Regions from separate parts of the Pseudomonas sichuanensis genome, predicted to be linked through region 3. Evidence: predicted binding sites of a transcription regulator. Region 3 holds the regulator's gene; each other region holds the start of a gene.

Region 1 (10,366 bases), 2.3 Mb from region 3:
TGGGTGGCGTGGGCGACGTGCAACTGTTCGGCATGGGCGACTACTCGCTGCGGGTATGGCTCGACCCGAACAAGACCGCTTCGCGCAACCTGACCGCCAGCGATGTGGTGGCCGCGATCCGCGAACAGAACCGCCAGGTCGCCGCCGGCCAGCTGGGCGCCCCGCCCGCCCCCGGCTCCACCAGCTTCCAGCTGTCGATCAACACCCAGGGCCGCCTGGTCAACGAGGAAGAGTTCGAGAACATCATCATCCGTGCCGGTGCCGATGGCGAAATCACCCGCCTGAAGGACATCGCCCGGGTCGAACTCGGCTCCAGCCAGTACGCCCTGCGCTCGCTGCTGAACAACCAGCCGGCGGTGGCCATCCCGATCTTCCAGCGCCCAGGCTCCAACGCCATCGAGATCTCCGACGAAGTGCGGGCGAAGATGGCCGAGCTGAAGAAGGACTTCCCCGAGGGCATGGACTACAGCATCGTCTATGACCCGACCGTGTTCGTCCGTGGCTCCATCGAGGCCGTGGTGCACACCCTGTTCGAAGCACTGATCCTGGTGGTACTGGTCGTCATCCTGTTCCTGCAGACCTGGCGCGCCTCGATCATCCCGTTGCTGGCCGTGCCGGTGTCGCTGATCGGTACCTTCGCGGTGATGCACCTGTTCGGCTTCTCGCTCAACGCCCTGTCGCTGTTCGGCCTGGTGCTGGCCATCGGTATCGTGGTGGACGACGCCATCGTGGTGGTGGAGAACGTCGAACGCAACATCGGGCTGGGCCTGAAACCGCTGGAGGCCACGCAAAAGGCCATGAGCGAAGTGACCGGGCCGATCATCGCCACGGCGCTGGTGCTGTGCGCCGTGTTCGTGCCGGCGGCGTTCATCTCTGGCCTTACCGGGCAGTTCTACAAGCAGTTCGCCCTGACCATCGCCATCTCCACCGTGATCTCGGCGTTCAACTCGCTGACCCTGTCGCCGGCCCTGGCCGCCGTGCTGCTCAAGGACCACCACGCACCCAAGGACCGTTTCTCGCGGTTCCTGGAAAAACTACTGGGCAGCTGGCTGTTCGCCCCGTTCAACCGCTTCTTCGACCGCGCCAGCCATGGCTACGTCGGTGGCGTGCGCCGGGTCATCCGCTCCAGCGGCATCGCCCTGTTCGTCTACGCCGGCCTCATGGGCCTGACCTACCTGGGCTTCTCGACCACTCCGACCGGCTTCGTCCCGGCCCAGGACAAGCAGTACCTGGTGGCCTTCGCCCAATTGCCGGACGCGGCCAGCCTCGACCGCACCGAGGCGGTGATCAAGCGCATGAGCGAGATCGCCCTCAAGCAACCGGGCGTGGCCGATTCGGTGGCCTTCCCGGGCCTGTCGATCAACGGTTTCACCAACAGCCCCAACAGCGGCATCGTGTTCACCCCGCTCAAGCCGTTTGACGAGCGCAAGGACCCGAGCCAGTCGGCGGCGGCCATCGCGGCAGCCTTGAACGCCCAGTTCGCCGATATCCAGGACGCCTACATCGCGATCTTCCCGCCACCGCCGGTACAAGGCCTTGGCACCATCGGCGGCTTCCGCCTGCAGATCGAGGACCGTGGCAACCTGGGCTACGAAGCGCTGTACAAAGAGACCCAGAACATCATCGCCAAGAGCCACAACGTGCCGGAGCTGGCGGGCCTGTTCACCAGCTACCAGGTCAACGTGCCCCAGGTCGATGCCGCCATCGACCGGGAAAAGGCCAAGACCCACGGCGTGGCGATCACCGACATCTTCGACACCCTGCAGGTCTACCTGGGCTCGCTGTACACCAACGACTTCAACCGCTTTGGCCGCACCTACCAGGTCAACGTCCAGGCCGAACAGCAGTTCCGCCTCGACGCCGAGCAGATCGGCCAGTTGAAGGTGCGCAACAACCAGGGCGAGATGATCCCGCTGGCGACCTTCCTCAAGGTCAGCGATACCTCGGGGCCTGACCGCGTCATGCACTACAACGGCTTCATCACCGCCGAGATCAACGGCGCCGCAGCCCCTGGCTACAGCTCCGGCCAGGCCGAGGCAGCGATCGAGAAGCTGCTCAAAGAAGAGCTGCCCAACGGCATGACCTTCGAGTGGACCGACCTGACCTACCAGCAGATCCTCTCGGGCAACACCGCGCTGTTCGTGTTCCCGCTGTGCGTGCTGCTGGCGTTCCTGGTGCTGGCGGCCCAGTACGAAAGCTGGAGCCTGCCGCTGGCGGTGATCCTGATCGTGCCGATGACCCTGCTGTCCGCCATCACTGGCGTGATCATCTCGGGTGGCGACAACAACATCTTCACCCAGATCGGTTTGATCGTACTGGTGGGCCTGGCGTGCAAGAACGCGATCCTGATCGTCGAGTTCGCCAAGGATGAACAGGCCAAGGGCCTCGACCCACTGGCTGCGGTACTGGAAGCCTGCCGCCTGCGCCTGCGGCCGATCCTGATGACCTCGATCGCCTTCATCATGGGTGTGGTGCCGCTGGTGTTCAGCTCCGGCGCCGGCTCGGAAATGCGTCACGCCATGGGTGTGGCGGTGTTCTCGGGGATGATCGGGGTGACCGTGTTCGGTCTGTTCCTGACCCCGGTGTTCTTCTTCCTGATCCGCCGCTTCGTCGAGCGTCGCCAGGCCCGCAAGGCCGAGCGCGCACTGCCGCTGGAGAACCATGCATGAATCTGCTCAAACCCCTGACCCCGAGCCTGCTGGCGCTGGCCCTGGCGGCCTGCGCCGTGGGCCCGGACTACAAGGCCCCGGCCACGGAGCCGGCCAGGCTCGACAGCGGCCTTGAAGCCAAGGCCTTCGACCGCAGCCGCTTCGAGAGCGTTTGGTGGAAGCAGTTCGACGACCCGGTGCTGAACCAGCTGGTGCAAGCCTCGCTGGATGGCAACCGCGATCTGCGCATCGCCTTCGCCCGCCTGAAAGCGGCGCGGGCGATCCGCGACGACGCCGCCAACGACCAGCTACCGGTGGTCAACAGCCGCGCCAGCAGCGACCTGGGCAAGGGCCAGATCCCCGGCCAGACCGAGCGCCGGGTCAACAGCGAGCGTTACGACCTGGGCCTGGACATGGCCTGGGAGCTCGACCTGTTCGGCCGTATCCAGCGCCAGATCGAAGCCAGCGAAGCGCAGGAAGCGGCTGCCGAGGCCGACCTGCAGCAGCTGCAGGTCAGCCTGATCGCCGAGCTGGTGGATGCCTACGGTCAATTGCGCGGCGCCCAGCTGCGCGAACAGATCGCCGTGGCCAACCTCAAGACCCAGCAGCAATCGCGCGACATTACCGTCACCCTGCGTGACACCGGGGTCGGCAACGAGCTCGATGTGGTGCGCGCCGACGCCCGCCTGGCCGGTGTCGAAGCCACCGTGCCGCAGTTGCAGGCGGTTCAGGTGCGGGCGAAGAACCGCATCGCCACCCTGCTCGGCCAACGCCCGGACGCCCTGACCGTGGACCTGTCGCCCAAGGCCCTGCCGGCCATCGCCAAGGCCCTGCCGGTGGGCGACCCCGGCGAGCTGCTGCGCCGCCGCCCGGACATCCGCAGCGCCGAACGCCAGCTGGCCGCGGCCACCGCCAATGTGGGCGTGGCCACCGCCGATTTGTTCCCACGGGTGAGCCTCAGCGGTTTCCTCGGCTTCACCGCCGCGCGTGGCTCGCAGATCGGCTCGGCCGCCTCCAACGCCTGGGCGCTGGGCCCGAGCATCACTTGGGCGGCATTCGACCTGGGCAGCGTGCGTGCGCGCCTGCGTGGCGCCAAGGCCGATGCCGACGGCGCACTGGCCAACTATGAGCAGCAGGTGCTGCTGGCCCTGGAAGAGTCGGCCAATGCCTTCAGTGACTACGGCAAGCGCCAGCAGCGCTTGCTGGCGCTGATGCGCCAGAGCGATGCCAGCCGCAAGGCCGCCGAGCTGGCCTCGGTGCGCTACCGCGAAGGGACGGTGGATTACCTGGTGCTGCTCGATGCCGAGCGCGAACGCCTGAGCGCCGAAGACGCCCAGGCCCAGGGCGAGGTCGAGTTGTACAGCGGCATCGTGGCGATCTACAAGGCCCTGGGTGGTGGCTGGCAGCCGGAGGTGGTGGCCAGTACGCGCTGAGTGACCTGTTGAATTGAAAGCTCCTTTGGTTGGATCCTCCCCCAACCGTTTGCCCCGATGGCCTTGGTTGTCGGGGCTTTTTTATGGCGGTTTACAAATGCCACCGAATGAACGCGATCGTTTGTAGGAGCGGCCTTGTGTCGCGAAAGTGCCGCAAAGCGGCCCCGACGATCTTCACCTGATCCAGATAGCCGGGGCTGCTGCGCAGCCCTATCGCGACACAAGGCCGCTCCTACAGGGATAGCGCTGTATTAGCCGACACTCCCAATAAAATTCGCCAACTCCGCCGTCTTCGGTGCATCGAACAAACGCTTCGGGTCGCCAACCTCATGCACCTTGCCCTGGTGCATGAACACCAGCTTGTCCCCCACCTCCCGGGCAAAGCGCATTTCATGGGTGACCATCACCAACGTCATGCCCTCCTTGGCCAACCCCCTCACCACGCCGAGCACTTCACTCACCAGCTCCGGGTCGAGCGCCGAGGTGATCTCGTCGCACAGCAGCACCTTGGGCGACATCGCCAGCGCCCGGGCAATCGCCACGCGCTGTTGCTGGCCACCGGACAGCTGATCGGGGTAGGCATCGAACTTGGCTTCCAGCCCTACCCGCTCCAGCATCCTGCGCGCCAGTTGCCGGGCCTCGGCCTTGGGCGTCTTCTTCACCAACTGCGGCGCCAGCATCACGTTTTCGCCCACGCTCAGGTGCGGGAACAAGTTGAACTGCTGAAAGATCATCCCGACCTTCTGGCGCAAGCTGCGCAAGTCGGCGCGTGCCGCGTCCAGGTATTCGCCGTCGACTTCGATCACACCGTCATTGATCGACTCCAGCCCGTTCAAGGTACGCAGCAAGGTGCTTTTGCCCGAGCCGCTTCGGCCGATGATCGCCACCACTTCGCCTTCCTCGATGCTCAGGTCGACGCCCTTGAGCACGTGGTTGTCCCCGTAGTACTTGTGCAACGCAGAAACGCTAACCAGCGGCATGCAGCCTCCTCTCCAGGTGGCGGGCACCCAGCGACAGTGGAAAACACAGGATGAAGTAGCCCAGCGACACCAGGCCGTAGATCAGGAAAGGTTCGAAGGTGGCGTTGGCCAGCATGCCGCCGGTCTTGGTCAGTTCGGTGAAACCGATGATCGAGGTCACTGCCGTGCCCTTGACCACCTGCACCGAAAAGCCCACGGTCGGCGCCACGGCCAGGCGCAGCGCCTGGGGCAGCACCACATGGCGCAACTGCTCGCCACGGCGAAGCGCCAGGCTGGCGCTGGCCTCCCACTGCCCGCGCGGGATCGACTCCACGCAGCCGCGCCAGATTTCGGCGAGGAACGCACTGGTGAACAGCGTCAATGCCACCGCCGCCGCCGCCCAGGCCGACACGTCGATGCCGAACAGGGCGATGCCGAAGAACACGATGAACAGCTGCATCAGCAGCGGCGTGCCCTGGAACAGCTCGATGTAGCCACGGGCCAACACCCGCAGGCAGCCGTTGTCGCTGATCCGCGCCAGCAGCATCAGCAAGCCCATGGCGCCGCCGCAGACGAACGCCACCAGCGACAGCAGCAAGGTCCATTGCAAGCCGGTGAGCAGGTTGCGCACGATATCCCACAAGGTGAAATCCATCAGCGTCTCCCCACGATCACGCGCCGGCCAAACAGGTTCAGCAATTGCCGCACGCCAATGGCCATGGCCAGGTACAGCAAGGTGGTGAACAGGTAGGTTTCAAACGCGCGGAAGTTACGCGACTGGATGAAGTTGGCGGCGAACGACAGCTCTTCGGTGGCGATCTGCGAACACACCGCCGACCCCAGCATGACGATGACGATCTGGCTCGACAGCGCCGGCCACACCTTGGCCAGGGCCGGCCGCAGGATCACGTGGCGGAACGTCTCGAAACGCGTCATCGCCAGCGCCGAGGCGGCTTCCAGCTGCCCACGCGGGATGGCCTGGATGCCGGCGCGGATGATCTCGGTGGAATAGGCGCCAAGGTTGATCACCATCGCCAGCACCGCCGCTTGCCATTCGCTCATGCGCACGCCAAGGGCCGGCAAGCCGAAGAAGATGAAGAACAGCTGGACGATGAACGGCGTGTTGCGGATCAGCTCCACATACACCCCGAACAGCCAGTTGAACGGCCGTAGCTGCCAGGCCCGCACCAGCGCGCCGACGATGCCCAGGGCAACGCCTGCGAGGGTGCCGATCGCGGTCAGTTCCAGGGTGAACAGCGCGCCCTTGAGCAGCAGGTCGCCCTGTTGCAATGCGGCGGCGAAATCGAATTGATAGGCCATCGTTCAAGCTCACTCGAAATCGGCGGGCAACGGTTGCTTGAGCCACTTCTCGGCATTGCGCCCAAGGCTGCCGTCGGCCTTGGCCTGCACCAGGATTTCATCGACCTTGGCGCGCAGCGCCGGCTGCTCCTTGGCCATGCCCACGTACACCGGCGAGTCCTTGAGTTTGAGCTTGAGCACCGGCACCTTGGCCGGGTTCTTCGCAGCAATGGCCGACATCACCACGCTGCCGCTGGCGATCAGGTCGACCTGCCCGGACAGGTAGGCGGCGATGGTCGAGTTGTTGTCTTCGAAACGCTTGATGGTCGCGCCTTGCGGGGCCACCGCGCTCAGCTCCATGTCTTCGATGGCGCCACGGGTGACGCTGATGGTCTTGCCGTTGAGCGCATCGAGGCTGTCGATGCTGCTGGCTTCGGGGCCGAACACGCCGAGGTAGAACGGCGCGTAGGGTTTGGAGAAGTCCACCACCTTCTCGCGCTCCGGGTTCTTGCCCAGGCTCGAGATCACCAGGTCGACCTTGCCGGTGGTCAGGAACGGGATGCGGTTGGTGCTGTTGACCGGGGTAAGGGCCAGCTTTACCCCGAGCTTGTCGGCCAACAGTTGCGCCGTGTCGATGTCCAGGCCGCGCGGTTTCAGGTCGGGGCCGACCGAGCCGAACGGCGGGAAGTCCTGGGGCACGGCAACCTTCAGCACACCGCGCTGGCTGATGTCGCTGAGGGTATCGGCGTGGGCGATCGACTGCATCAGGGCACTGCCACACAGCAGTGTGGCCAGCAGGCATTTGCGCATAGTGTTCATGGTCAAGACCTCGGGTGGTGATGGGCAGCTGTTTGCTGAACCCTTGCAGCCGACGTGCCATGACGCTGCAAAACACCGGGAAATCGCCCGCAGGCCTCGTGCTTGGCGGTATTACTGGTCTGAACAGTTGATACCCTGGGGCCCGGCATCCTGCCGATAAATCCCCGTTAAATGGCAGCGACCGCGCCGTTGCACCAGCACAGGGCCAAACTTGCGTGCACGGTGAAGAACGTCGTAAAACGGCAGCTTCTTTGATTGGATGGGTCTGTACCGATGCTCGACACCCCCCTTCGCGGCGCCGTTCCCGAACTCGCTTTGCAGGCCATCCAGCGCCTGATCGACGAGGGCGAATACCAGCCGGGCGACGCCCTGCCCGCGCAACGCGAACTGGCGCAGAACCTGGGGGTCAGCCGTGCGTCACTGCGTGAGGCCCTCTCATCCTTGAGTGCCATGGGCGTGGTCAGCGTGCAGCCGGGCAAAGGGGTGTTCGTCAAAGCGCAGAAAGCTGAACAGCCAGCCTCTGCTTCAGGATTTGCCTGGCCGTTTGCAGCCCAGGTATCGGCCGCCGATACCTTCCAGTTGCGCTATGTACTCGAAGGCTTTGCCGCTGGCCAGGCTGCCAATGGCCTGACCACCGAGGCCCTCGATGCACTGGCGGAAAATGTCGAAGCCATGGGCATCGAGTTGAAGGCGCGCAACTTCGAAGCGGCGGCGCGCCTGGACTTCGCCTTTCATCGGGGCATTCTCGAGGCCAGTGGCAACCTGGCGATGCTGCAGATAGTCATGGCCAGCGAGGCCATTTACATAGAGAGCCAGAAGTTGCCATTCATTCGCCCGGAACGGGCCATGGAAACCTGGAAAGAGCATAAGAAGATCCTCAACGCGCTGGCCAGGCATTCGGCCCCTGCCGCGCAGAAAGCCATGCAGGAACATATCCGCAGTGCCGCCTTGCGTACCGGGATCGTATTCTCGGCCTAAGCGGCCGCCCTCCCCGTATTGGTTCAAAAACACCAACGCCGGCCTGCCACGCCCCGTTTTGGCGCGGGCTCGCCTGGCAGGCCGTCAACACGCAAACAAACCCACCCCGCCTCCCCCAGCCAAAAGCGTCGCTTTATTGAATAAATAAAGCGCGCCAGCGATTGTTTTTAAAAATAATCAGCTGATTCGCGGCTTATTGGATTTCCGGCACTTCCATTGCAAAGACTTTGTTTACCTGCGCAACGCATCGCCCGCTCGATGCGCAGCAGGAAGTTGTCAACGCACACTGAGGTGCCGATAAAAACCAGAACTCATTTTTGCTCGCAGGATCTCGCATCGTGAAATAGCCAAGTTGCAGGAAAATGCCGTGGGTTTGTGCGGCAAGGAGTGCGGTATGTCCCGAGCTTTTTTCAATGAAATGTATGACGCCGACGGTGCCTGCCGTCCCCACTACCAGCCGTTTGCGCGCTGGCTGGCAGACACACCGCCCGAGTTGCTGGCGCAGCGCCGACGCGAAGCGGACTTGCTGTTCCACCGCGCCGGCATCACCTTCACCCTGTATGGCGACGAACAGGGCACCGAGCGCCTGATCCCCTTCGACATCATCCCCCGCAGCATCAAGGCCAGCGAATGGCAGAAAGTCGAGCGTGGCTGCATCCAGCGGGTGCAGGCGTTGAATCTGTTCCTGGCCGACGTCTACCACGACCAGCACATCCTCAAGCAAGGCATCATCCCGGCCGAGCAGGTGCTGGCCAACGAGGGCTACCAGATCGCCATGCAAGGCCTGAACTTGCACCGCGACCTCTACGCCCACATCGCCGGCGTCGACCTGGTGCGCGACGGCGATGGCAGCTATTACGTGCTCGAAGACAACCTGCGCACGCCCAGCGGTGTGAGCTACATGCTCGAAGACCGCAAGATGATGATGCGCCTGTTCCCCGAGCTGTTCGCCAGCCAGCGGGTGGCGCCCATCGACCACTACCCCAACCTGCTGCTCGATACCCTCAAGAGCGCCAGCCCGCTGGAAAACCCCACCGCCGTGGTGCTGACCCCGGGCCGCTTCAACAGCGCCTACTTCGAACATGCCTTCCTGGCCCGTGAAATGGGTGTGGAACTGGTGGAAGGCGCCGACCTGTTCGTGCGCGACGACCATGTGTTCATGCGCACCACCGCAGGCCCCAGGCAGGTGGACGTGATCTACCGGCGCCTCGACGATGCCTACCTCGACCCGCTGTCGTTCAACCCCGACTCGATGCTGGGGGTGCCCGGCCTGATCGCGGCCTACCGCTCGGGCAACGTGGTGCTGGCCAATGCCATAGGTACCGGGCTTGCCGATGACAAATCGATCTACCCCTATGTCGACGCGATGATCCGCTTCTACCTCGACGAGGAGCCGATCCTCAACAACGTGCCGACCTGGCAGTGCCGCAACCCCAAGGAGCTGTCCCACGTGCTGGCCCACCTGCCGGAGTTGGTGGTCAAGGAAACCCAGGGCTCCGGCGGCTACGGCATGCTGGTCGGGCCGGCGGCCACGGCGGCAGAAATCGAAGACTTCCGCGCGCGCCTCAAAGCCCGCCCCGAAGCCTACATCGCCCAACCCACCCTGAGCCTGTCGACCTGCCCGACCTTTGTCGAGAACGGCATCGCCCCGCGCCATATCGACCTGCGGCCCTTCGTCCTGTCGGGCAGCGAAACCCGCCTGGTACCCGGCGGCCTGACCCGGGTGGCGCTGCGTGAAGGCTCGCTGGTGGTGAACTCGTCCCAGGGTGGCGGCACCAAGGACACCTGGGTAGTGGAGGACTGACACATGCTTTCAAGAACCGCTTCGGACCTCTACTGGATGTCCCGTTACCTGGAGCGCGCCGAGAACCTGGCGCGCATGCTCGAAGTCAGCTATTCGCTGTCGCTGATGCCCCAGGCCGGGCGCAGCGACGGCCGCGCCGAACTGGCCATGTCGTTGCTGGCGGCCGGCACCCTGGATGACTACAACCAGCGCCACGCCGAGCTCGACACCGCGCGCATGCTGCATTTCTTCGCCTTCGACGAGACCAACCCCGGCAGCATCTACTGCTGCCTGCAGGCGGCGCGCACCAATGCCCATGCGGTACGCGGGCGGATCACCGGCGACATGTGGGAGAACATCAACGCCACTTGGCTGGAGATGCGCAACATCGCCAGCAACGGCCTGGCACGCTATGGCATGAGCCAGTTCTGTGACTGGGTCAAGGAG
Region 2 (10,366 bases), 470 kb from region 3:
CACCGGCTGATTGGCCGGGTCGGGCATATTCGCGCCTATGCCACCTGTGCCGGTATCGTCTGTGCGGCGGTGCTCGGGCATGGCCTGACCAGCTGGCTACCGGCCTGGATCGGGCTGCGGATGATCGTCGGCCTGGGGATGATGTGTCAGTACATGGTCATCGAAAGTTGGCTCAACGAGCAGGCCGATGCCAAGCATCGAGGCGCGGTGTTCAGCGGCTACATGATCGCTTCTTATCTGGGGCTGGTGCTGGGCCAGCTGATTCTCGTGGTGCACCCGCAGTTGGGGCCGGAGCTGCTGATGCTGGTAGCCATGTGTTTTGCCCTGTGCCTGGTGCCAGTGGCCATGACCCGGCGCATCCACCCCGCACCCTTGCGCCCGGCACCGATGGAGCCGAAGTTCTTCATCAAACGGGTGCCGCAATCGCTCTCCACCGTGCTGGGCTCAGGGCTGATCGTTGGTTCGTTCTATGGCCTGGCACCGCTTTATGCCACCAGCCAGGGCATGTCCACCGAGCAGATCGGCCTGTTCATGGGTAGCTGCATCCTGGCCGGCCTGGTAGTGCAGTGGCCGCTGGGCTGGCTGTCCGACCGCTATGACCGCGCGGTGTTGATCCGCAGCGTGGCAATCGGCCTGGCGCTGGCCTCGGCGCCCCTGGCGATCCTGCCGGGTGTGCCGCTGGAGCTGTTGTTCGGTATCGGCTTCGTGATCTCGCTGCTGCAGTTCTGCCTGTATCCACTGGCCGTGGCGTTTTCCAACGACCATGTGGAAAGCGAACGGCGGGTATCGCTGACCGCCATGTTGCTGGTGACCTACGGGGTGGGTGCCTGTATCGGGCCGCTGGCGGCCGGGGTGCTGATGAAGCTGCTGGGCCCGCAGATGCTGTATGCGTTCTTCGTGTTCTTTGCGCTGGTGCTGGTCTGGCGTATCCGGCCCAAGGCGGTTACCGGGCTGCATCAGGTACAGGATGCGCCGCTGGGCCACGTGGCCATGCCGGCGGCTGGCTCGCCGTTGTCGGCGGCGCTCGATCCGCGGGTCGATGAGCAGACGGTGCAGGAGGTGATGCAGGCGCCGGTGGCTGCCGAGGATACCGAGGAAGAGGTGCTGGCGGCAGCGAATGCGGCCGGTGCCGAGGCCAACGTGCAGGTCGAACGACCCGTGTAGGGCGGGCGAAGGAGCCTGGCTCTGCACGTTGACTCGAGAGTTGTCGACGTCTGTGATTGTGCGTGCTCAGGTAACAGCCAGTCCTACACCCTCGCCGCTAGGCCGCGAATCTCGAATGGCCTATGAGAGTTTAATCTTACGAAGGTGAAACTTCAGGACTTCGCCTTCACGACCGTTCGCCTGTAGAAAAGGGAGGAAAGCTTGGCCCTTGACTACAAAATCGTCTATATCTTCTGCTAATTCGGTACGAATGGCTTGGTGCATTGTTTGTCCGACTCTGTGACCTTTGGCGTCACGCAGGTAGAATTCGACACCTTCAACTTTTTCGGCGGTGCCATCCCAATCCTGGAGTAATTCAATCTTCCAATAAGGTTGTGAGCGAAGCAGATTGGCAGGATTAAGTGCATGTAATATGCGCCCCACTGCATGGGTGGCATACATACCTAGCCAGCCGTTCTCGTTTTGTTCAAGCGTTGCTCCTATGTATTGCCAGGTATCTGCGGCATGGATCTGGTAGTGCAGGCGATTTTTTTTCTCTTCAAGGAAGGTGAACTCGAAGCGTAAAGGTATGCAGGTATTCTCTGTGCGCGTGCCTTTGGCGCAGAGCCAGCCATCATCTATCTCGAATCCAAAAACATCGCTGGTGGCGTTGTCGCAAACTATCTGGCCGTATTTACAGTGTAATTCGGCGGTGAATCGGGTACGCAGCATCGGATTCTCCTTTTGAACGGATCCCAATACGGGGTTCAGGAGTCGATAATGCTTTGAGTCTCAGGAGCGGGGAGCCTGGAAGAATTTCTGGGGTGCTCATGGTTTTTCACAAGCCAAGGCGTGCAGCTGGGCGTGTCAACAAAAACGCCACCCGAGGGGTGGCGTAGTCATGAGTCGAGGATGATTAGTAGTCGTCTTTGTCGAAGCGTCGTGCTTCGCGCTGCAACTGATACACGAAACTCTCGATCTTGCGCTGTGCCTGGCCGTTGAGGTTGTGGAAGCGTACGCCGGCGAAGGTGGTGTTGATGCGCTCTTCGAAGTGCAGGTGGCGCAGTTCGACCATGGTGTCGGCCAGGCCCAGGGGGGGGGCGGCCTTGAAGCGTTCGTACACCTGGCCCAGTTGCAGGCGCTCCTCGACGTTGCCTTCAAAGCGCAATTTGCAGCCGGTGGCAGAGATGTCCAGCAGCTTGCCGCGCAGTGCGCCGTTGCCTTTCAAGTGGGTGCCGTCGAGGACGATGTCGACCAGCTGCGACAGCTTGAGTGCAGCGCGGAAGGCGCTACGGCGCTGATGGTAAGTGACTTCGGTGGGCAGCGGGCCGCGATAGCAGCGATGGCCGTCGATCTCGGTGATGGTCAGTGGCGTGTCGCACTCCCAGGCGATGCGTACGCCGTCATGGAAGCCTTCGACGCGGAACGCTTCGCCGTTCTCGATGTACTTCTCGCCATCGCGGGGGATCATTTCATCCAGGGCCAGAACGCCGTTGTCGCGGTCGATGTGCACCACATAGCTCTGGAACCGCTGGCTGCGCTCATGGAAGCTGATGATCAGCGGGTCGTGGCTCTCCAGCAGCTGGCGCAGGTTGGCCGCGATTTCCAAAGGGGTAGTGAGCACCTTTGGTGGCTGGGGGGCATCGGTTTCATTGAACACGGGTTCTCAATCTCCAGGCAAAAACGACACACGCAAGTTACGGCATTTTGCCAGTATGCTCCGTGCCTTGAACAGGGAAAATCACACTTGGCTGAGCGCCCGGGGCTTGGCCATCGGCGAGGTGGTGCCACGGCTGTCGTACAGCGAGGGAGAATCGCCACCCATGAGGATGCTGACCTGATTGGCCGTGGCGCGCTGCTGTATCTGGATGACCTGGCCATTGGTCTCGTTGGCCTTCTGGCAGGCATCCATCAATGCGCTGAGCGCATCGAGCCGTTGCAGCAGGGCCTCGCCATTGGGCGACTGTGCGGCCATGGCCTGCACACCTGCGCGATCGGCGCTGAGGCCGATGTCCTGGAGCAATTGGCTGCGTCGGCGACCCTGCTGCTCGAGCAAGATGATCAACGACTGCTTGCGGGCCAGAATCTGTTCCAGCAGCTGCATGTCGCGCCCATGCAGGGCGACCGTCTCGCTCTGGAGCAGGTCGAGCAATTCCTGCGTTGGCGCGATGTCGTTTTCGATCAGTTGCAGCAGAGTGATGTCGTGCATGGCTAACTCTTGGCGTGTTGCGTCCTTGAAGTCAGCGCACCTGGAGGTTAGCGCTGGGCTTCGAAATCAAGCAGTTTACTGGCGACACGGTCGGCGTCGACCTTGTAGCTGCCGTCCGCGATCGCTTGTTTCAACTCGGCCACGCGGGCGCTGTTGACGGTCGGCTGGTCGCGCAGGCTGTCGCTGATCTTCTGCAGCTGCTGGGCTTCTGGGCTGAAATGTACCGCTTCCCCGCTGGCATTGGCGCTGGGCGCTACGCTGCTGGCGTCGGTTTTGTCGACGTTGCCAGGCGCGGCATTGCCACGAACGCCACCCGTGCTGGGCGGAGAATTATTCACACGACTGAAGTCGATGACCATGATCAAAACCTCTGGGTATTTGTACGCATACCCTGTTTTCGGCCAGCCCGAAAAAAACTTTAGGCAGGAATGCAGTGCTGCCTGGCAGCACGCTTGCGCACCCGATTCCGACACAGTTTAGGGGGAGCGGTTCCCTGCCGCCAGCCTTCTGTCATGATCTGGCGGTGAATATTGCTACATGGCCACCTCTACCTGCCCAGGCCCTGTGACCCGCGCTTTCACCACGCGCTTGGAGTTCAGGTTGCGCACCCGGATCTGTTCCTGCAGGCCGCCTTTGCTCAGGGCTTCGCCTGGCATGCGCACGCTGAGGGTGCCGCTGCGCGCGACAATCACCACGTGATCGCCTTTGCGCACCACCTCCGCCTGTTCCAGGTGTTGCTGGGTCAGTACCTGGTCAACCACTGTGGGGCGCAGCAGCTTCATGCCCACTGCCTGGTCCATTTGCGTCAGGTAGCCAGGACCCAGCGTGCCGACATCGCGTTCGCGCAGGGCAATATCGCCTTCGCCGACCACGCTTTCGCGCTTGAGCGGCCGGGTCATCACCACCACATCGCGCAGCAGCCGTACCTGGGCGGGCACGAAGATCGTCCACGGAGCCGCGCTGTCGCAGCGCACCTTCACTGTGACCCGGCCCAGCGGGGTCGGGCTTTCCAGTGATGCGTCAAGTTGCTGGCTGCACAGCGGCATGCGCAGGCGCGGGTCGAGCCGGTTGACCTGGATCTCGTAGCGGCCACCGGTCTGGGTGGTCGCCAGATAATCTTCCACGGTGAATTCAAGAAACCCCTGGGTGACACCGATAAGCTGTTCAGGCAAGGTGAATGCCTGCGCCTGGGTGCGAACACTGGATGCCATGAGGCACAGGGCTGCCAGTGAACCGGTCAGCAGGCGCGTCAGTCGTCGGGAAAATGTCGTTTTCGTATACATGGCGCTCAAAAAAGCAAAGCCCGTGCCGATTCGGTATACAGGCAATCGTTGGAGGGGTCCGGCATGGCTGGAGTGATGGATTCGGTCAACCAGCGCACGCAGCTGGTGGGGCAGAATCGCCTGGAGCTGTTGTTGTTTCGCCTCAATGGCGACCAGCTCTACGGCATCAATGTGTTCAAGGTCCGGGAGGTGCTGCAGTGCCCGGAACTGACAGTGCTGCCCAAGTCTCATCCGGTGGTGCGTGGGGTGGCCAACATTCGCGGGGCGACCATCCCGATCCTGGACCTGTCGATGGCAACGGGGTTGCCGGGGCTGAAGGAAGACACGCGTAACAGCTTTGTGATCATCACCGAGTACAACACCAAGACCCAGGGTTTTTTGGTGCACTCGGTCGAGCGCATCGTCAACATGAACTGGGAAGAGATCCATCCGCCACCCAAGGGGACCGGGCGCGATCACTACCTGACCGCGGTCACCCGGGTCGATAACCGCATGGTCGAGATCATCGATGTGGAAAAGGTGCTGGCGGAAGTGGCGCCGTCGTCCGAGTCGGTGTCCGAGGGTGTGATCGATGCCGAGGTGCAGGACAAGGCCGTGCTGCTGCGGGTGCTGACCGTCGATGATTCGTCGGTGGCGCGCAAGCAGGTCAGCCGCTGTCTGCAGACTGTCGGGGTTGAGGTGGTGGCGCTCAACGATGGTCGCCAGGCGCTGGATTACCTGCGCAAGCTGGTTGATGAAGGTAAACGGCCGGAGGAGGAATTCCTCATGATGATCTCGGATATCGAGATGCCGGAAATGGACGGCTACACCCTGACGGCCGAGATCCGCAGCGACCCGCGCATGCAAAAGCTGCACATCGTCCTGCATACTTCGCTGTCCGGGGTCTTCAACCAGGCCATGGTCAAGAAGGTCGGGGCTGATGATTTCCTGGCCAAGTTCAGGCCGGACGACCTTGCCCAGCGGGTAGTCGACCGGATCAAGGCAACGCATTGAAACGGCCGGGGCCAGTCCCCGGCGCTAGCGATTTAGAAAGAGGCGGCACCATTGTCTACGGGTAATTTGGATTTCGAACAGTTCCGGGTCTTCCTGGAGAAAGCCTGTGGCATCCTGCTGGGCGAGAATAAGCAGTACCTGGTCTCCAGCCGTCTCAACAAGCTGATGGAGCAGCAGGGCATCAAGTCGTTGGGTGAGCTGGTGCAGCGTATCCAGGCACAGCCGCGGGGTGGTTTGCGCGAGCAGGTGGTCGATGCCATGACCACCAACGAAACCCTGTGGTTTCGTGATACCTACCCCTTCGAGGTGCTCAAGAACAAGGTCATCCCCGAGTTCATCAAGGGCAACCCGGGCCAGCGCCTGCGCATCTGGTCGGCGGCCTGCTCGTCGGGGCAGGAGCCTTACTCCATTTCCATGGCCATCGACGAATTCGAGCGCGGCAACCTTGGCCAGTTGAAGATGGGCGCGCAGATCGTTGCCACTGACCTGTCCGGCTCGATGCTCAATAACTGCAAGACCGGCGAATACGACAGCCTGGCCATTGCCCGCGGCCTGTCGCAGGAGCGCCTGCAGCGTTACTTCGACCCCAAGGGTCCGGGGCGCTGGGCGGTCAAGGCGCCGATCCGCAGCCGCGTCGAGTTCCGCTCGTACAACCTGCTGGACAGCTATGCGCCCTTGGGCAAGTTCGACATCGTGTTCTGCCGCAACGTGCTGATCTACTTCTCGGCCCAGGTCAAGAAGGACATCCTGCTGCGTATCCATGGCACGCTGAAGCCCGGTGGCTATCTGTTCCTTGGTGCCTCCGAGGCGCTCAACGGTTTGCCGGACCACTATCAGATGGTCCAGTGCAGCCCGGGCATCATCTATCAGGCCAAGTAACGCCTGAGGCTGCAAGCGAAGGCCGGTGTCGTGAGACGCCGGCCTTTTTCATGGGCGCTACAAATGACGTCAATTTTTTGGTTTGCCGCTTTTGCCGGGTGGCAATTGCCGCTTGCCTGCTGCGCGGCGGAAGCGATTTGCCGCTTTTCTGGCAATGGCGGCAGGTCGAAAAGCCCTGGGGCCCAGTGAATGCGGGGCTTTGCAAAGCTGGCACAGGCCTTGCTAAAGCTTAGCCAACGAAATTCTGGTCACCTATGAAGGTTTCCCTGATATGAGCATCAGCTTCGACAAGGCGCTTGGCATACACGAAAAGGCATTGGGCTTCCGCGCCCAGCGTGCCGAAGTGCTGGCCAACAACATCGCCAACGCCGATACGCCGAACTACAAGGCGCGTGACATGGACTTCTCGTCCGTGCTCGCCGCCGAGGCCGACAAGCAGCAGAAGGGGCGCATCGCCCTGGACCGCACCAACAATCGGCATATCGAGGCCGAAGGGTTGGCAATGGCCGACGACACCCTGCAGTACCGTACCCCGATGCAGCCGTCGATCGACCAGAACACCGTCGATGCCCAGATCGAACAATCGAACTACACAGAGAACGCGATCGGCTTCCAGGCCAGCTTCACGTTGCTCAACAGTAAATTCAAAGGGCTGGTTTCGGCCCTGCGCGGAGAGTGATCATGTCCCTTGCCAGTGTTTTCAATATCGCCGGTAGCGGCATGAGCGCGCAGAACACGCGCCTGAACACCGTTGCCTCGAACATCGCCAACGCCGAGACCGTCTCCTCGAGCATCGACCAGACCTACCGTGCGCGCCACCCGGTGTTCGCCACCACCTTCCAGAACGCGCAGGCCGGCACCAGCCAGTCGCTGTTCGAAGACCAGGGCGAGGCCGGGCAGGGCGTGCAGGTCAAGGGCATCATCGAGGACCAGAGTAACCTCGAGGCGCGCTACGAACCGAACCATCCGGCGGCCAACAAGGACGGCTACGTCTACTACCCGAATGTGAATGTGGTTGAGGAGATGGCCGACATGATCTCCGCCAGTCGTGCGTTCCAGACCAACGCCGAGCTGATGAACACCGCCAAGAACATGATGCAGAAGGTGCTGACCCTGGGTCAGTAAGCACGGAGCCGCCATGACCACAACCAATACCAGTAACGAAGTCGGTAGTTCCTACCTGAAATCGTTGCAGAAGCCCGACAGCAAGAACAGCAGCACCACCGGTCAGGCCGGCAGTGCGCTGGGCAAGGATGCGTTCCTGCAGCTGCTGGTCACGCAGATGAAAAACCAGAACCCGCTCGATCCGCAGGAGAACGGTGAGTTCGTCGCGCAGTTGGCGCAGTTCAGCAGCCTGGAAGGTATCCAGTCGCTGAACGATTCGGTCAACGGGATCCTGACCGGCATTGGCTCGTCCCAGGCGCTGCAGGCCACCTCGCTGGTCGGTCGCTCGGTGATCGTGCAGACCGACAAGGCCGTGGTGGACACCACCGCCAGCTTCAATGGCCAGGTCGTGGTGCCGCAGAGCATCAGCGATGGCAAGGTCAGCATCAAGGACAAGGACGGTAACGTCGTCAAGACCATCCAGCTGGGTTCGCAAAAAGCCGGTACCGCCGACTTCATCTGGGATGGCACCAATGAGAAGGGCGAGAAAGTCGCCCCGGGCACTTACACCTTCACGGCTGAGACCACGGTCGAGGGCAAGGCCAAGACGCTGTCCACCTTGCTCCCGGCAAGGGTCAACAGTGTCAGCTTCCAGAACGGCAGCGAGATGATGCTGGACCTGGCCGGCATCGGCAAGATCGGCATCTCCAAAGTCACCAGCATCGGAATCTAACGCCGCAGAATCGGCACAAGGAGCGAGTCAATGTCTTTCAATATCGGCCTTAGCGGTCTCTACGCGGCGAACAAGGCTCTGAACGTTACCGGCAACAACATTGCCAACGTCGCCACCACCGGTTTCAAATCGTCGCGCGCCGAGTTCGCCGACCAGTATTCGCAGTCCATCCGCGGTACCTCCGGCGGCAGGACCCAGGTCGGCAGCGGCGTGAAGACCATGGCCGTTTCGCAGATGTTCAACCCGGGCAACATCAATGGCACCGGTCAGGCGCTGGACATGGCCATCGACGGCAACGGTTTCTTCGCCCTGAGCGACAACGGTTCGCGCATCTATACCCGTGCCGGCGCGTTCTACAGCGACAAGGACGGCTACGTCGTCAACTCCAGTGGTGCCAACCTGCAGGGCTATGCGGTGGACGCCAACGGCAAGGTCGTCAAGGGTGTGCTGACCGATCTGAAAATCGACACTTCGAACCTGAAGCCCAACCCGACCGGTCGTGTCTCCGAAACCGTCAACCTCAACTCCAGCGCCATCGCGCCGAGCGTGGCGCCGTTCGACCCGGCCAACGTCAACAGCTACAACTACACCTTCAACACCGATGTCTATGACAGCCAGGGCAACGCGCACCAGCTCAACCAGTACTTCGTCAAGGATGCCGGCACCAACTCCTGGACCATGTACACCACCATCGACGGTCGTAACCCGGCCGACCCGACCTTGACCACGCCGCTGGTCAACAAGCTGCCGTTCAATACCGACGGCACCTTGAATACCGGAGCCATGGCGGCAGGTCCGGTAGTCGGCGGCCTGACCATTGGTGCCGACAAGACCTTCCAGCTCACCGGTTGGGTGCCGGCGGAGAAGACTGCGGCGGGCGCCTGGGTTGCCAACGGCGCCACCGCGCGCCCGGGTGGCGTCACCCTCGATATGCTGGCTACCACCCAGTACAACTCGGCGTCGGCCACCACCGCCAAGAGCCAGGACGGCTATGCCACCGGTGAGCTCGCCGGCCTGACCGTCGACCAGAGCGGCAACCTGTTTGCCAACTTCACCAACGGCCAGGACAAGGTCATCGGCCAGGTGGCGATCGCCAACTTCGCCAACCTGCAAGGCCTGACTCCGGTGGGCGGTACGGCCTGGAAAGAGTCCTACGCTTCGGGCGTGCCGATCATCGGCGAGCCGGATACCGGCACCCTGGGCCGCATTGCCGGCAGCTCCCTGGAAGACTCCAACGTCGACCTGACCGGCGAGCTGGTCAACCTGATCAAGGCGCAGAGCAACTACCAGGCCAACGCCAAGACCATTTCCACTGAAAGCACCATCATGCAGACCATCATCCAGATGACCTGATGATCGTGGTTGGGCAAAGCCCCTGCTTGCAGGGGCTTTTTCACATCTGGCGGAGGGTGATGCCATGAGGACAGTGTCGAGGATTGTTGGGGTGCTGCTGGCGCTGCTGGTTGCGTCCTCGCTGCAGGCCGCGCCGGCGCCCTGGTACCAGTGGCAAAGCCTGGCGACCGGGCGCTACCTGTGTTCGGCAACCAACCCGGGCGATGGCTGGAAGCTGCACTCGGGGCCCTACAACAATGGGGCATGCCGTAATGACTGATTCGGCGCTTGCCGCCAGCGGCAAACATTCGCCGACAAACTGACGCTCAGCAGGCCTGCGCGGCCTTGAAAGCCCCGAATTGAAAGGCTTTGTCAGTGTGGTTCGATAATTGCTTAAGCCTTGCCAACGACAGCGCGGCAAGGTTCGCGCAGAGGAGATGCTGTGGACAAGATGCTTTATGTGGCCATGACCGGTGCCAGTCAGAACGCGCTGGCGCAGAAGGCCCATGCCAACAACCTGGCGAACGTTTCCACCAATGGTTTCCAGCGTGATCTGGAGCAGGCGCGTTCCATGCCGGTGTTCGGTGACAGCTTTCCGGCGCGAGCCTTCGCCATGAGCGAGCGCCCGGCCACCGACTTCAGCGGTGGTGCCCTGGTCGAGACCGGGCGTGACCTGGACGTGGCGGTCAG
Region 3 (10,366 bases):
CCTTCGGTGAGCAGATGCACCTGGGTGCCCTTCCCGGCGGCGAGCATCATCACCGCCATGATGCTCTTGCCGTCCACCAGTTTGTCCGGTGCGCGGCCGACCCGCACCTGGCAGGGGAAGCGCCCGGCCACGCCGACGAACTTGGCTGCCGCGCGGGCATGCAGGCCCAGCTTATTGATGATGGTTATTTCGCGGGCGGGCATCGTGTGGCGGATCCTGTGGGCTAGAGGTCGCGGTGGCGGACCTGGACATTTTTCAGGGATTGCTGGAGCAACTGGCCGAGCCGTTCGGTGATGTACACCGAGCGGTGATGGCCGCCAGTGCAGCCGATGGCGATGGTGACATAGGCGCGGTTGCTGGCGGCGAAGCGGGGCAGCCATTTAAGCAAGTAGCTGGAGATGTCCTGGAACATCTCGTCGACGTCCGGCTGGGCGGCCAGGTAGTCGATCACCGGCTGTTCGAGCCCGGAGTGGTCACGAAGTTCCGGCTTCCAATAAGGGTTGGGCAGGCAGCGCACGTCGAATACCACATCGGCATCCACTGGCATGCCTCGCTTGAAACCGAAGGATTCGACCAGAAAGGCGGTGCCGGGCTCGGGCTGGTTGAGCAGCCGCAGCTTGATCGAGTCGCGCAGTTGGTAGAGGTTCAGCCGGGTGGTGTCGATCTTCAGGTCGGCCAGGTCAGCGATGGGGCCCAGCAGCTCGCTTTCTACCCGGATGGCCTCGGCCAGCGAACGGTTGGCGTTGGTCAGCGGGTGGCGGCGGCGGGTCTCGGAAAAGCGCTTGAGCAGGGTTTCTTCGTCAGCGTCCAGATACAGCACATCGCACTGGATATGCCGGGAACGTGCCTCTTCCAGCAGTTCGGGGAAGCGCGTCAGGTGGCTGGGCAGGTTGCGCGCATCGATGGAGACAGCCACTTTGGGCTGTTGCAACTCGGTGTTGATCAGCGCGTTTTCCGCCAACTGCGGCAACAACCCGGCAGGCAGGTTGTCGATGCAGTAGTAGCCATTGTCTTCCAGCACGTCGAGGGCGGTGCTTTTACCCGAGCCGGAGCGGCCGCTGACGATGATCAGGCGCATGTTCAGGCCTCGTTCTGGACGTCCAGGACCACCTGGTAGAGCGCTTCGTTGCTGTTGGCAGCACGCAGGCGCTTACGCACATCCTCGCGATCGAGCATGCTGGCGATCTGGCGCAGCAATTCAAGGTGCGCATCGGTCGCGGCTTCGGGGACCAGCAGGACGAACAGCAGGTCCACGGGCGCGCCATCGATGGCGTCGTAATCGATGGGAGCTTCCAGGTGCAGCAGGGCACTGACGGGCGCTGAGCAACCCTCGAGCCTGCAGTGGGGAATGGCGATGCCATTGCCAAAACCGGTGGAGCCGAGCTTTTCGCGGGCAATCAGCTTCTCGAAGACGTCTTGCATCTCGAGCTCTGGGATTTGCTCGGCAATTACAGTGGCGACCTTTTCGAGGGCGCGCTTCTTACTGCCGCCCGGCACGTTCACGAGTGAACGGCCGGGGGTCAGGATGGTTTCAAGTCGGATCATGGATGAGGGGGATCAGCGGGCGGCTGCGCCTTGCAGCAGGCTTTGCTGTTTTTCCTTGTGTTTTTTCAGTTGGCGGTCGAGCTTGTCGGCAAGCGCGTCGATCGCGGCATACATGTCTTGGTGTTCGGCATTGGCAACAACTTCGCCACCGGGTATCTGGAGCGTGGCTTCAACCTTTTGCTGCAGCTTCTCGACTTTCATGATCACCGTCACGTTGGTGATCTTGTCGAAATGACCCTCCAGTCGGGCGAGCTTTTCGAGCACGTAATCGCGCAGTGGTTGGGTGACTTCTACATGCTGTCCACTGATGTTGACTTGCATACAGCTTCTCCTTTGTTGCCCGTGCATAAAGAGGCAGGTATTGCACCTGCCACTGAAACGCTATGGCTTACCCAGGGGCTACATCAGTCGCTTGCGCTCACTCGAAGGGGCGATGCCCAACGATTCACGGTACTTGGCGACGGTGCGACGGGCTACCTGGATGCCTTGTGCCTCCAGTAAACCAGCGATCTTGCTGTCACTCAATGGCTTTTTCTGATTTTCCGCAGCGACCAGTTTCTTGATGATCGCGCGGATCGCCGTGGACGAGCATTCGCCGCCTTCGGCAGTGCTCACGTGGCTCGAGAAAAAGTACTTGAGCTCGTAGATGCCGCGTGGCGTGTGCATGTATTTCTGTGTGGTGACCCGGGAAATGGTCGACTCATGCATGCCCACCGCCTCGGCGATGTCGTGCAGCACCAGCGGCTTCATGGCCTCGTCGCCGTGATCAAGGAAGCCGCGCTGGTGTTCGACGATCTGGGTCGCCACTTTCATCAGGGTTTCGTTGCGGCTTTGCAGGCTCTTGATGAACCAGCGCGCTTCCTGCAACTGGTTGCGCATGAAGGTGTTGTCGGCGCTGGTGTCGGCGCGACGCACGAAACCTGCGTACTGCGGATTGACCCGCAGGCGCGGCACGGCTTCCTGGTTGAGCTCGACCAGCCAGCGTTCGTTGTCCTTGCGCACGATGACGTCCGGCACCACGTATTCGGGTTCGCTCGACTCGATCTGTGAGCCAGGGCGCGGATTGAGCGTCTGCACCAGCTCGATGACTTGGCGCAGTTCGTCTTCCTTGAGTTTCATGCGGCGCATGAGCTGGCTGTAGTCGCGGCTGCCGAGCAGGTCGATATAGTCGCTGACCAGGCGCTGAGCTTCGCTCATCCACGGCGTCGAGGCCGGCAGCTGGCGCAGTTGCAACAACAGGCACTCACCCAGGGAGCGGGCGCCGATGCCGGCGGGCTCGAACTGCTGGATGCGGTGCAGCACCGCCTCTACCTCGTCCAGCTCGATGTCGAGCTCAGGGTCGAAGCCGGCGCAGATTTCTTCGAGGGTATCTTCCAGGTAGCCCTGGCCGTTGATGCTGTCGATCAGGGTAACGGCAATCAGCCTGTCGGTGTCGGACATCGGCGCGAGGTTGAGCTGCCAGAGCAGGTGGCTTTGCAGGCTCTCGCCCACGGACGTGCGGGTGGTGAAGTCCCACTCGTCATCATCGTTGCTGGGCAGGCTGCTGGCGCTGGTCTGGTAGATGTCTTCCCAGGCGGTGTCGACAGGCAGCTCGTTGGGGATGCGCTCGGCCCACTCGCCTTCTTCCAGGGTTTCGGTGTTGCCGGTGGTTTCCTGGAAGCTGGTGTCCTGGGCTTCGGCGACCGGTTTGCTTTCGGCGTTGTCCGCCATCGGGTCGCTGTTGTCGAAGTCGTCGCCGTCTTCCTGGCGTTCGAGCATCGGATTGGATTCCAGCGCCTCCTGGATTTCCTGCTGTAGGTCCAGGGTGGAAAGCTGAAGCAGACGAATGGCCTGTTGCAACTGCGGGGTCATCGTCAGTTGCTGGCCCATTTTTAGGACGAGCGATGGTTTCATGGCAGGGGCTTAATACCTTGTTAGCCGGCGCACATGCGCCATCTACTACCTGTAGGGCGCTGGGCGCCGATTTTAAGCAAGTTCGTATGCAACTCGTATGCCTGAAATTCTAGCGCTTGCCTAGAGCACAGTAACACTTAAGCCCTGAACGGGCGTGTGCGCCAGTGCTCCAGGCGGGCCTGGATCAGAGGCGGAACTCGTGACCCAGGTAGACCTCCTTGACCAACTGGTTGGCCAGGATGGTCTCGGCGTCGCCCTCGGCGATCAGTTGACCATCGTTGACGATGTAGGCCGTCTCACAGATGTCGAGCGTCTCGCGAACGTTGTGGTCGGTGATCAGCACGCCGATCCCCTTGTTCTTGAGGTGGTGGATGATCTGCTTGATGTCGCCCACCGAGATCGGGTCGACGCCGGCGAACGGTTCATCCAGCAGGATGAACTTGGGCGCAGTGGCCAGGGCGCGGGCGATTTCGACACGGCGGCGTTCACCACCGGAAAGGCTCATGCCGAGGTTGTCGCGGATGTGGCTGATGTGGAATTCCTGCAGCAGGCTTTCCAGCTCCTTGCGCCGGCCGTCGCGGTCGAGGTCCTTGCGGGTCTCGAGGATGGCCATGATGTTGTCGGCCACCGACAGCTTGCGGAAGATCGAGGCTTCCTGCGGCAGGTAGCCGATGCCGGATTGGGCGCGGCCGTGCATGGGCTGGTGGCTGACGTCGAGGCTGTCGATCAGTACCCGGCCCTGATCGGCCTGTACCAGGCCGACGATCATGTAGAAGCAGGTGGTCTTGCCGGCGCCGTTAGGGCCGAGCAAACCGACGATCTGGCCGCTGTCGATGGACAGGCTGACGTCGCGAACGACTTGCCGGCCTTTGTAGCTCTTGGCCAGGTGCTGGGCTTTGAGGGTTGCCATTTACTCGGCCTTTTTCTTCGGTTGAATGACCATGTCGATGCGCTGACGTGGTGCAGTCACGTTGCCGCCGCGGCCGGCGGTCGCCACCTGGGTTTTGGTGTTGTAGACGATCTTCTCGCCTTCGGTGGTGTTGCCTTCGTTCTCGACCTTGGCGCGGTCGGTCAGGATGACCATTTCTTTTTGCGCCTGGTACTGGATGGTCACGGCCCAGCCTTTCATCTTGTCCGGCTTGGCAGCGCTCTGCTGCTGCTCGAAGTAGGCCAGGTTGCCCACCGAGGTGACCACGTCGATGTCGCCGTTGGCGGCGCGGGTCATGGTCACGGTGTTGCCTTTGATCATCATCGAACCTTGGGTGATGATCACGTCGCCGGTGTAGGTGGCCACACCCTGCTTGTCGTCCAGGTGCGCGTTGTCGGCCTGGATGCGAATTGGCTGGTCACGGTCGTTCGGCAGGGCGAAGGCGCTCGCGCTTCCCAGTGCTACGCCCAGGCTGAGCAGAAGGGGGATGGTTTTAACGAGCCTCATACTGTCCTCTTACGTTAGAGAGCAGGTCCATCCTGCCTTCTTTCAAATACGCTTTCATTCCTTTGCCCGTAGTCGTGCCACCGGCGCCGTCGATTCTAACGGCTTGCTCGGTCTGCGCATATTGCTTCTGCGGGAACACGGTCATGCGTGTGCTGGTAATGATGGTTTGACGTTGCTTTTCGTCGGTGCGGGCAACCCGCACGTTGTCGATCAATTCGACTTCGGTGCCGTCCGGGTTGACCTCGGCGCGCGTGCTCTGCACATGCCAGGGGTACTCGGTGCCGCGGTACATGTGCAGGTCGGGTGTGGTCACCAGAGTGACTTCGCTGGCCTTGAGGTGCTCGACCTTGTCGGCGGTCATTTCGTATTGCAGCTTGCCGTCAGGCAGGAACTGCACGCTGTGAGCGTTGATCGCGTAGTAGTCGATGGCGCTCTCGTCGGTCTGCGCGACCGGCTTGTCGAGGAAGCTCTCGGGGCTGATGTTCCAGTACCCGACGGCCGCCAGCACGGCGGCTATCACGCCAAGCAGCGCGAAATTTCTGATCTTCTTGCTGAACATGGGGGGCCTTACAGGTAGTGGGCGTTGGCAGCGTCCAGGGTACCCTGGGCCTGCATGATCAGTTCGCAGAACTCGCGGGCGGCACCCTCGCCGCCGCGTGCCTGGGTGACGCCGTGGGCATGCTGGCGAACGAACGGCGCGGCATTGCTTACCGCCATGCCCAGGCCCACTCGGCGAATCACCGGCAGGTCGGGCAGGTCGTCACCCAGATAAGCCACCTGTTCGTAGCTTAGATTGAGTTCGGCAAGCAGGCCGTCCAGCACCACCAGCTTGTCCTCGCGCCCCTGGAACAGGTGCGGGATGCCGAGGTTCTTCGCCCGGCGCTCGACCACCGGCGTCTTGCGCCCGCTGATGATCGCCGTGGTGACCCCTGCGGCCATGAGCATCTTGATGCCGTGGCCGTCGAGGGTGTTGAAGGTCTTGAATTCGCTGCCGTCTTCAAGGAAGTACAGGCGGCCATCGGTGAGCACGCCGTCAACGTCGAACACCGCCAGCTTGATGGCCTTGGCGCGTTGCATGAGGTCCTGGTTCATTTACATCACTCCGGCGCGCAGCAGGTCGTGCATGTTCAGGGCGCCGGTCGGCCGGTCGCTCTGATCGACAACGACAAGTGCGCTGATCTTGTGGTCTTCCATGATTTTGAGCGCCTCGGCAGCGAGCATCTCGGCGCGGGCGGTCTTGCCGTGCACGGTCATGACTTCGTCGATGAGGGTCTTGTGCACGTCGATATTGCGATCAAGGCTGCGGCGCAGGTCGCCGTCGGTGAAGATCCCGGCCAGCGTGCCGTCGTGCTCCAGTACCACGGTCATGCCCAGGCCCTTGCGCGACATTTCGATCAGCGCGTCCTTGAGCAGGGTGCCGCGCTGCACCTGGGGCAGTTCGTCGCCGGCATGCATCACGTTCTCGACCTTCAGCAACAAGCGGCGGCCCAGTGCCCCACCGGGGTGGGAGAAGGCGAAGTCTTCGGCGGTGAACCCGCGCGCTTCCAGCAGGGCGATGGCCAGTGCATCGCCCAGGGCCAGCGAGGCGGTGGTGGAGGAGGTCGGTGCCAGGTTGAGCGGGCAGGCTTCCTGGGCGACGCTGGCGTCGAGGTTGACTTCGGCGGCCTGCGCCAGCGGCGAGTCCGGGTTGCCGGTCAGGCTGATCAACTGGATGCCCAGGCGCTTGATCAGCGGCAGCAGGGTGACGATCTCGGCGGTGCTGCCCGAGTTGGACAGGGCAAGGATGACATCGTCACGGGTGATCATGCCCATGTCGCCATGGCTGGCTTCGGCCGGGTGCACGAAAAATGCCGGCGTGCCGGTGCTGGCGAGGGTGGCGGCGATCTTGTTGCCGATATGCCCGGATTTGCCCATGCCGACCACGACTACCCGGCCCTTGCTCGCCAGGATCAGCTCGCAGGCCTTGACGAAGTCACCGTCGATGCGGGCCAGCAGTGCCTGCACAGCCTCGAGTTCCAGGCGCAGGGTGCGCTGGGCGGATTGGATCAGCTCGCTGGATTGGCTCATGTCGAAAACGCAATGCCTGATGAAAAGGCGGCGATTATAGCCGCAATGTGTGAAAGGCTCATCCATTCGATTGTCGTAAGAAAGCAACGCAAGGCTGTCGCCTGCCTGAACAGCCGGATTTGCGGCCTTGGGGGCGTGCCATCTGCGGTGCTATAGTTCGCCGCTGTTCGGCCCGCCAGGGACCAGTGTGCCTTCAAGATGAGGGCAGGCGTCCACGAAGACGAGGCTGCATTGCAAGGAGTCTAGATGAGTGTGGATAGCGCCTGCGCGGTCGAGCTGAAGGGAGTCACCTTCAAGCGTGGTTCGCGCAGCATTTTCAGCAACGTGGACATTCGCATTCCCCGTGGCAAGGTCACCGGTATCATGGGGCCCTCGGGGTGCGGCAAGACGACATTGCTGCGTCTGATGGGCGCACAGTTGCGGCCGTCCAGCGGTGAAGTCTGGGTCAATGGCCAGAACCTGCCCGCGTTGTCGCGTGGCGACCTGTTCGATGCACGCAAGCAGATGGGCGTGCTGTTCCAGAGCGGCGCCCTGTTCACCGACCTCGATGTCTTCGAGAACGTCGCCTTCCCGCTGCGCGTACACACCGAGCTGCCGGACGATCTGATTCGTGACATCGTCCTGATGAAGTTGCAGGCCGTGGGCCTGCGCGGTGCCATCGACCTGATGCCCGACGAGCTCTCCGGCGGCATGAAGCGCCGCGTGGCGCTAGCCCGGGCGATTGCCCTCGACCCGCAGATCCTCATGTACGACGAGCCGTTCGTCGGCCAGGACCCGATCGCCATGGGCGTGCTGGTCCGCCTGATCCGTCTGCTCAACGACGCCCTGGGTATCACCAGCATCGTGGTTTCCCACGACCTGGCGGAAACCGCCAGCATCGCCGACTACATCTATGTGGTGGGTGATGGCCAGGTGCTGGGGCAGGGCACGCCCGCCGAACTGATGGGCTCGGACAACCCGCGTATCCGCCAGTTCATGAAGGGCGACCCGGACGGTCCGGTACCCTTCCACTTCCCTGCGCCAGACTACCGCGCCGATTTGCTGGGGGCGCGTTGATGCGCAGAAAATCCTTACTCGAACGTATCCGTCTGTTTGGCCGCTCGGCCATCGACGTGCTGGCGGTGCTGGGCCGTTCCTGCCTGTTCCTTGGTCACGCGCTGAGCGGTCGAGGTGGTGTCGGCGGCGGCTTCCAGTTGCTGGTCAAGCAGCTCTATTCGGTTGGCGTGCTGTCGTTGGCGATCATCGTCGTGTCCGGGGTGTTCATCGGCATGGTGCTGGCGCTGCAGGGCTACAGCATCCTCGCCCGCTATGGTTCGGAGCAGGCCGTGGGGCAGATGGTTGCCCTGACCCTGCTGCGTGAGCTCGGGCCAGTGGTGACCGGCCTGCTGTTCGCCGGCCGTGCGGGTTCCGCGCTGACGGCCGAAATCGGCAACATGAAGTCCACCGAGCAGCTGTCGAGCCTGGAAATGATCGGTGTCGATCCGCTCAAGTACATCGTCGCCCCACGCCTGTGGGCCGGCTTCATCTCGCTGCCGCTGCTGGCGCTGATCTTCAGCGTGGTGGGTATCTGGGGTGGCTCGTGGGTCGCGGTCGACTGGCTGGGCGTCTACGAAGGCTCGTTCTGGGCCAACATGCAGAACAGCGTTTCTTTCACCGACGACGTGATCAACGGGCTGATCAAGAGCCTGGTGTTTGCCTTCGTCGTCACCTGGATCGCCGTATTCCAGGGGTATGACTGCGAGCCCACCTCAGAAGGGATCAGTCGTGCCACCACCAAGACCGTAGTCTATGCCTCGTTGGCAGTGCTGGGTCTGGACTTTATTCTGACCGCCTTGATGTTTGGAGATTTCTGATGCAAAACCGCACCCTGGAAATCGGTGTCGGCCTGTTCCTCCTGGCCGGGATCCTGGCGCTGCTGCTGCTGGCCCTGCGTGTCAGCGGGCTGTCGGCCAGCCCGAGCAGCGACACGTACAAAGTTTATGCCTACTTCGACAATATCGCCGGTTTGACGGTCAGAGCTAAAGTGACCATGGCTGGTGTGACCATCGGCAAGGTCACGGCCATCGATCTGGACCGCGACTCGTACACCGGTCGGGTCACGTTGCAGCTGGACAAGAACGTCGACAACCTGCCGACCGACTCCACTGCCTCGATCCTGACCGCCGGCCTGCTGGGCGAGAAGTACATCGGCATCAGCGTGGGCGGCGAAGAAGCGGTTCTCAAAGACGGCAGCACCATCCACGACACCCAGTCGGCGCTGGTGCTGGAAGACCTGATCGGCAAATTCCTGCTCAATACAGTGGGCAAGGAACCCAAAGAAGCGCAACCGGCTAATTAAGGAGTTTCCATGATTTCGATCCTGCGACGTGGCCTGCTGGTTCTGCTGGCGGCCTTCCCCCTGCTGGCCATGGCGGCGCCGGGGCAGTCCGCCCGTGATGTCATCCAGGGCACCACGACCCAGTTGCTCAACGACCTCAAGGCCAACAAGGCGCAGTACAAGGCCAACCCCGAGGCATTCTATACCGCGCTCAACAGCAACCTTGGCCCGGTGGTCGATGCTGACGGCATCTCCAAGAGCATCATGACCGTCAAGTATTCGCGCAAGGCCACTGCGGAGCAGATGCAGCGCTTCCAGGAGAACTTCAAGCGCAGCCTGATGCAGTTCTATGGCAATGCCCTGCTCGAGTACAACAACCAGGGCATCACCGTCGACCCGGCCAAGGCCGAGGATGGCGATCGCACCAGTGTCGGCATGAAGATCACCGGCAACAACGGTGCGGTCTATCCGGTGCAGTACACCATGCAGAAGATCGACGGCGAGTGGAAAGTGCGCAACGTCATCGTCAACGGCATCAACATCGGCAAGCTGTTCCGCGACCAGTTCGCCGACGCCATGCAGCGCAACGGCAACAGCCTGGACAAAACCATCGACGGCTGGGCCGGCGAGGTGGCCAAGGCCAAGGAAACCGCCGACAACTCGCCGGATAAGGAAGTCAAATGAGCGATGCCGTCGTGAGCATGTCCGAGCCTGGCGTTCTCTGCCTGGCCGGGGTGCTCGACTACCGCAGCGGGCCGGCCCTGCGCCAGCAGGGCAAGGCGCTGATCGCCGCCAGTGGCGAGCAGCGGCTGGTGCTCGACTGCAGCGCGGTGGTCAAGTCGAGTAGCGTCGGGCTGGCCCTGCTGTTGGCCTTCATGCGCGATGCACAGGCGGCTGGCAAGGCCTGCGAAGTGCACGGCATGCCTGCCGACATGCGGGAAATTGCCGGGGTCTATGACCTCGATGAAGTGCTGGCCGGTTGATGGCTTGCACCAAGGTGAAGGCCCCTCGGTCAGCGCATCCCGTCATGGGCTTCGCAGGCGAGGGGCTTTTTTGTATGATGGCCGACCCGCGCGCGTTGGGCGCCGATCGAGGTTGAGCATGCAGGC

The links. Region 3 encodes sigma-54, which starts transcription at its own class of promoters, with help from an activator protein. Its sites were predicted from a motif close to ANTGGCATNNANNTTGCTNT; they were not measured.
Region 1: the regulator sigma-54 is predicted to act here: its motif matches at 8,351-8,370, upstream of LOY51_RS11385 (circularly permuted type 2 ATP-grasp protein).
Region 2: the regulator sigma-54 is predicted to act here: its motif matches at 6,714-6,733, upstream of flgB (flagellar basal body rod protein FlgB).

The regions. Positions count from the first base shown of each region.
Region 1 covers NZ_CP087185.1:2,479,071-2,489,436, reverse strand. Annotated here, with positions in the region: gene LOY51_RS11420 (efflux RND transporter permease subunit) at 1-2,669, shown strand, start outside; gene LOY51_RS11415 (efflux transporter outer membrane subunit) at 2,666-4,081, shown strand; gene LOY51_RS11410 (amino acid ABC transporter ATP-binding protein) at 4,333-5,061, opposite strand; gene LOY51_RS11405 (amino acid ABC transporter permease) at 5,048-5,698, opposite strand; gene LOY51_RS11400 (amino acid ABC transporter permease) at 5,695-6,360, opposite strand; gene LOY51_RS11395 (transporter substrate-binding domain-containing protein) at 6,370-7,158, opposite strand; gene LOY51_RS11390 (FadR/GntR family transcriptional regulator) at 7,432-8,136, shown strand; gene LOY51_RS11385 (circularly permuted type 2 ATP-grasp protein) at 8,531-9,940, shown strand; gene LOY51_RS11380 (alpha-E domain-containing protein) at 9,944-10,366, shown strand, end outside.
Region 2 covers NZ_CP087185.1:4,325,893-4,336,258, reverse strand. Annotated here, with positions in the region: gene LOY51_RS19595 (MFS transporter) at 1-1,164, shown strand, start outside; gene LOY51_RS19590 (hypothetical protein) at 1,285-1,875, opposite strand; gene LOY51_RS19585 (flagellar brake protein) at 2,060-2,803, opposite strand; gene LOY51_RS19580 (flagella synthesis protein FlgN) at 2,885-3,352, opposite strand; gene flgM (flagellar biosynthesis anti-sigma factor FlgM) at 3,400-3,711, opposite strand; gene flgA (flagellar basal body P-ring formation chaperone FlgA) at 3,886-4,635, opposite strand; gene LOY51_RS19565 (chemotaxis protein CheV) at 4,699-5,628, shown strand; gene cheR (protein-glutamate O-methyltransferase CheR) at 5,680-6,507, shown strand; gene flgB (flagellar basal body rod protein FlgB) at 6,779-7,186, shown strand; gene flgC (flagellar basal body rod protein FlgC) at 7,189-7,632, shown strand; gene flgD (flagellar hook assembly protein FlgD) at 7,646-8,344, shown strand; gene flgE (flagellar hook protein FlgE) at 8,375-9,697, shown strand; gene LOY51_RS19535 (hypothetical protein) at 9,771-9,956, shown strand; gene LOY51_RS19530 (flagellar basal body rod protein FlgF) at 10,119-10,366, shown strand, end outside.
Region 3 covers NZ_CP087185.1:4,792,767-4,803,132, reverse strand. Annotated here, with positions in the region: gene LOY51_RS21705 (HPr family phosphocarrier protein) at 1-203, opposite strand, end outside; gene rapZ (RNase adapter RapZ) at 224-1,078, opposite strand; gene ptsN (PTS IIA-like nitrogen regulatory protein PtsN) at 1,081-1,545, opposite strand; gene hpf (ribosome hibernation-promoting factor, HPF/YfiA family) at 1,558-1,866, opposite strand; gene LOY51_RS21685 (RNA polymerase factor sigma-54) at 1,945-3,438, opposite strand; gene lptB (LPS export ABC transporter ATP-binding protein) at 3,623-4,348, opposite strand; gene lptA (lipopolysaccharide transport periplasmic protein LptA) at 4,349-4,873, opposite strand; gene lptC (LPS export ABC transporter periplasmic protein LptC) at 4,860-5,432, opposite strand; gene LOY51_RS21665 (KdsC family phosphatase) at 5,441-5,965, opposite strand; gene LOY51_RS21660 (KpsF/GutQ family sugar-phosphate isomerase) at 5,966-6,940, opposite strand; gene LOY51_RS21655 (ATP-binding cassette domain-containing protein) at 7,187-7,996, shown strand; gene mlaE (lipid asymmetry maintenance ABC transporter permease subunit MlaE) at 7,996-8,793, shown strand; gene mlaD (outer membrane lipid asymmetry maintenance protein MlaD) at 8,793-9,278, shown strand; gene LOY51_RS21640 (MlaC/ttg2D family ABC transporter substrate-binding protein) at 9,288-9,941, shown strand; gene LOY51_RS21635 (STAS domain-containing protein) at 9,938-10,240, shown strand; gene LOY51_RS21630 (BolA family protein) at 10,359-10,366, shown strand, end outside.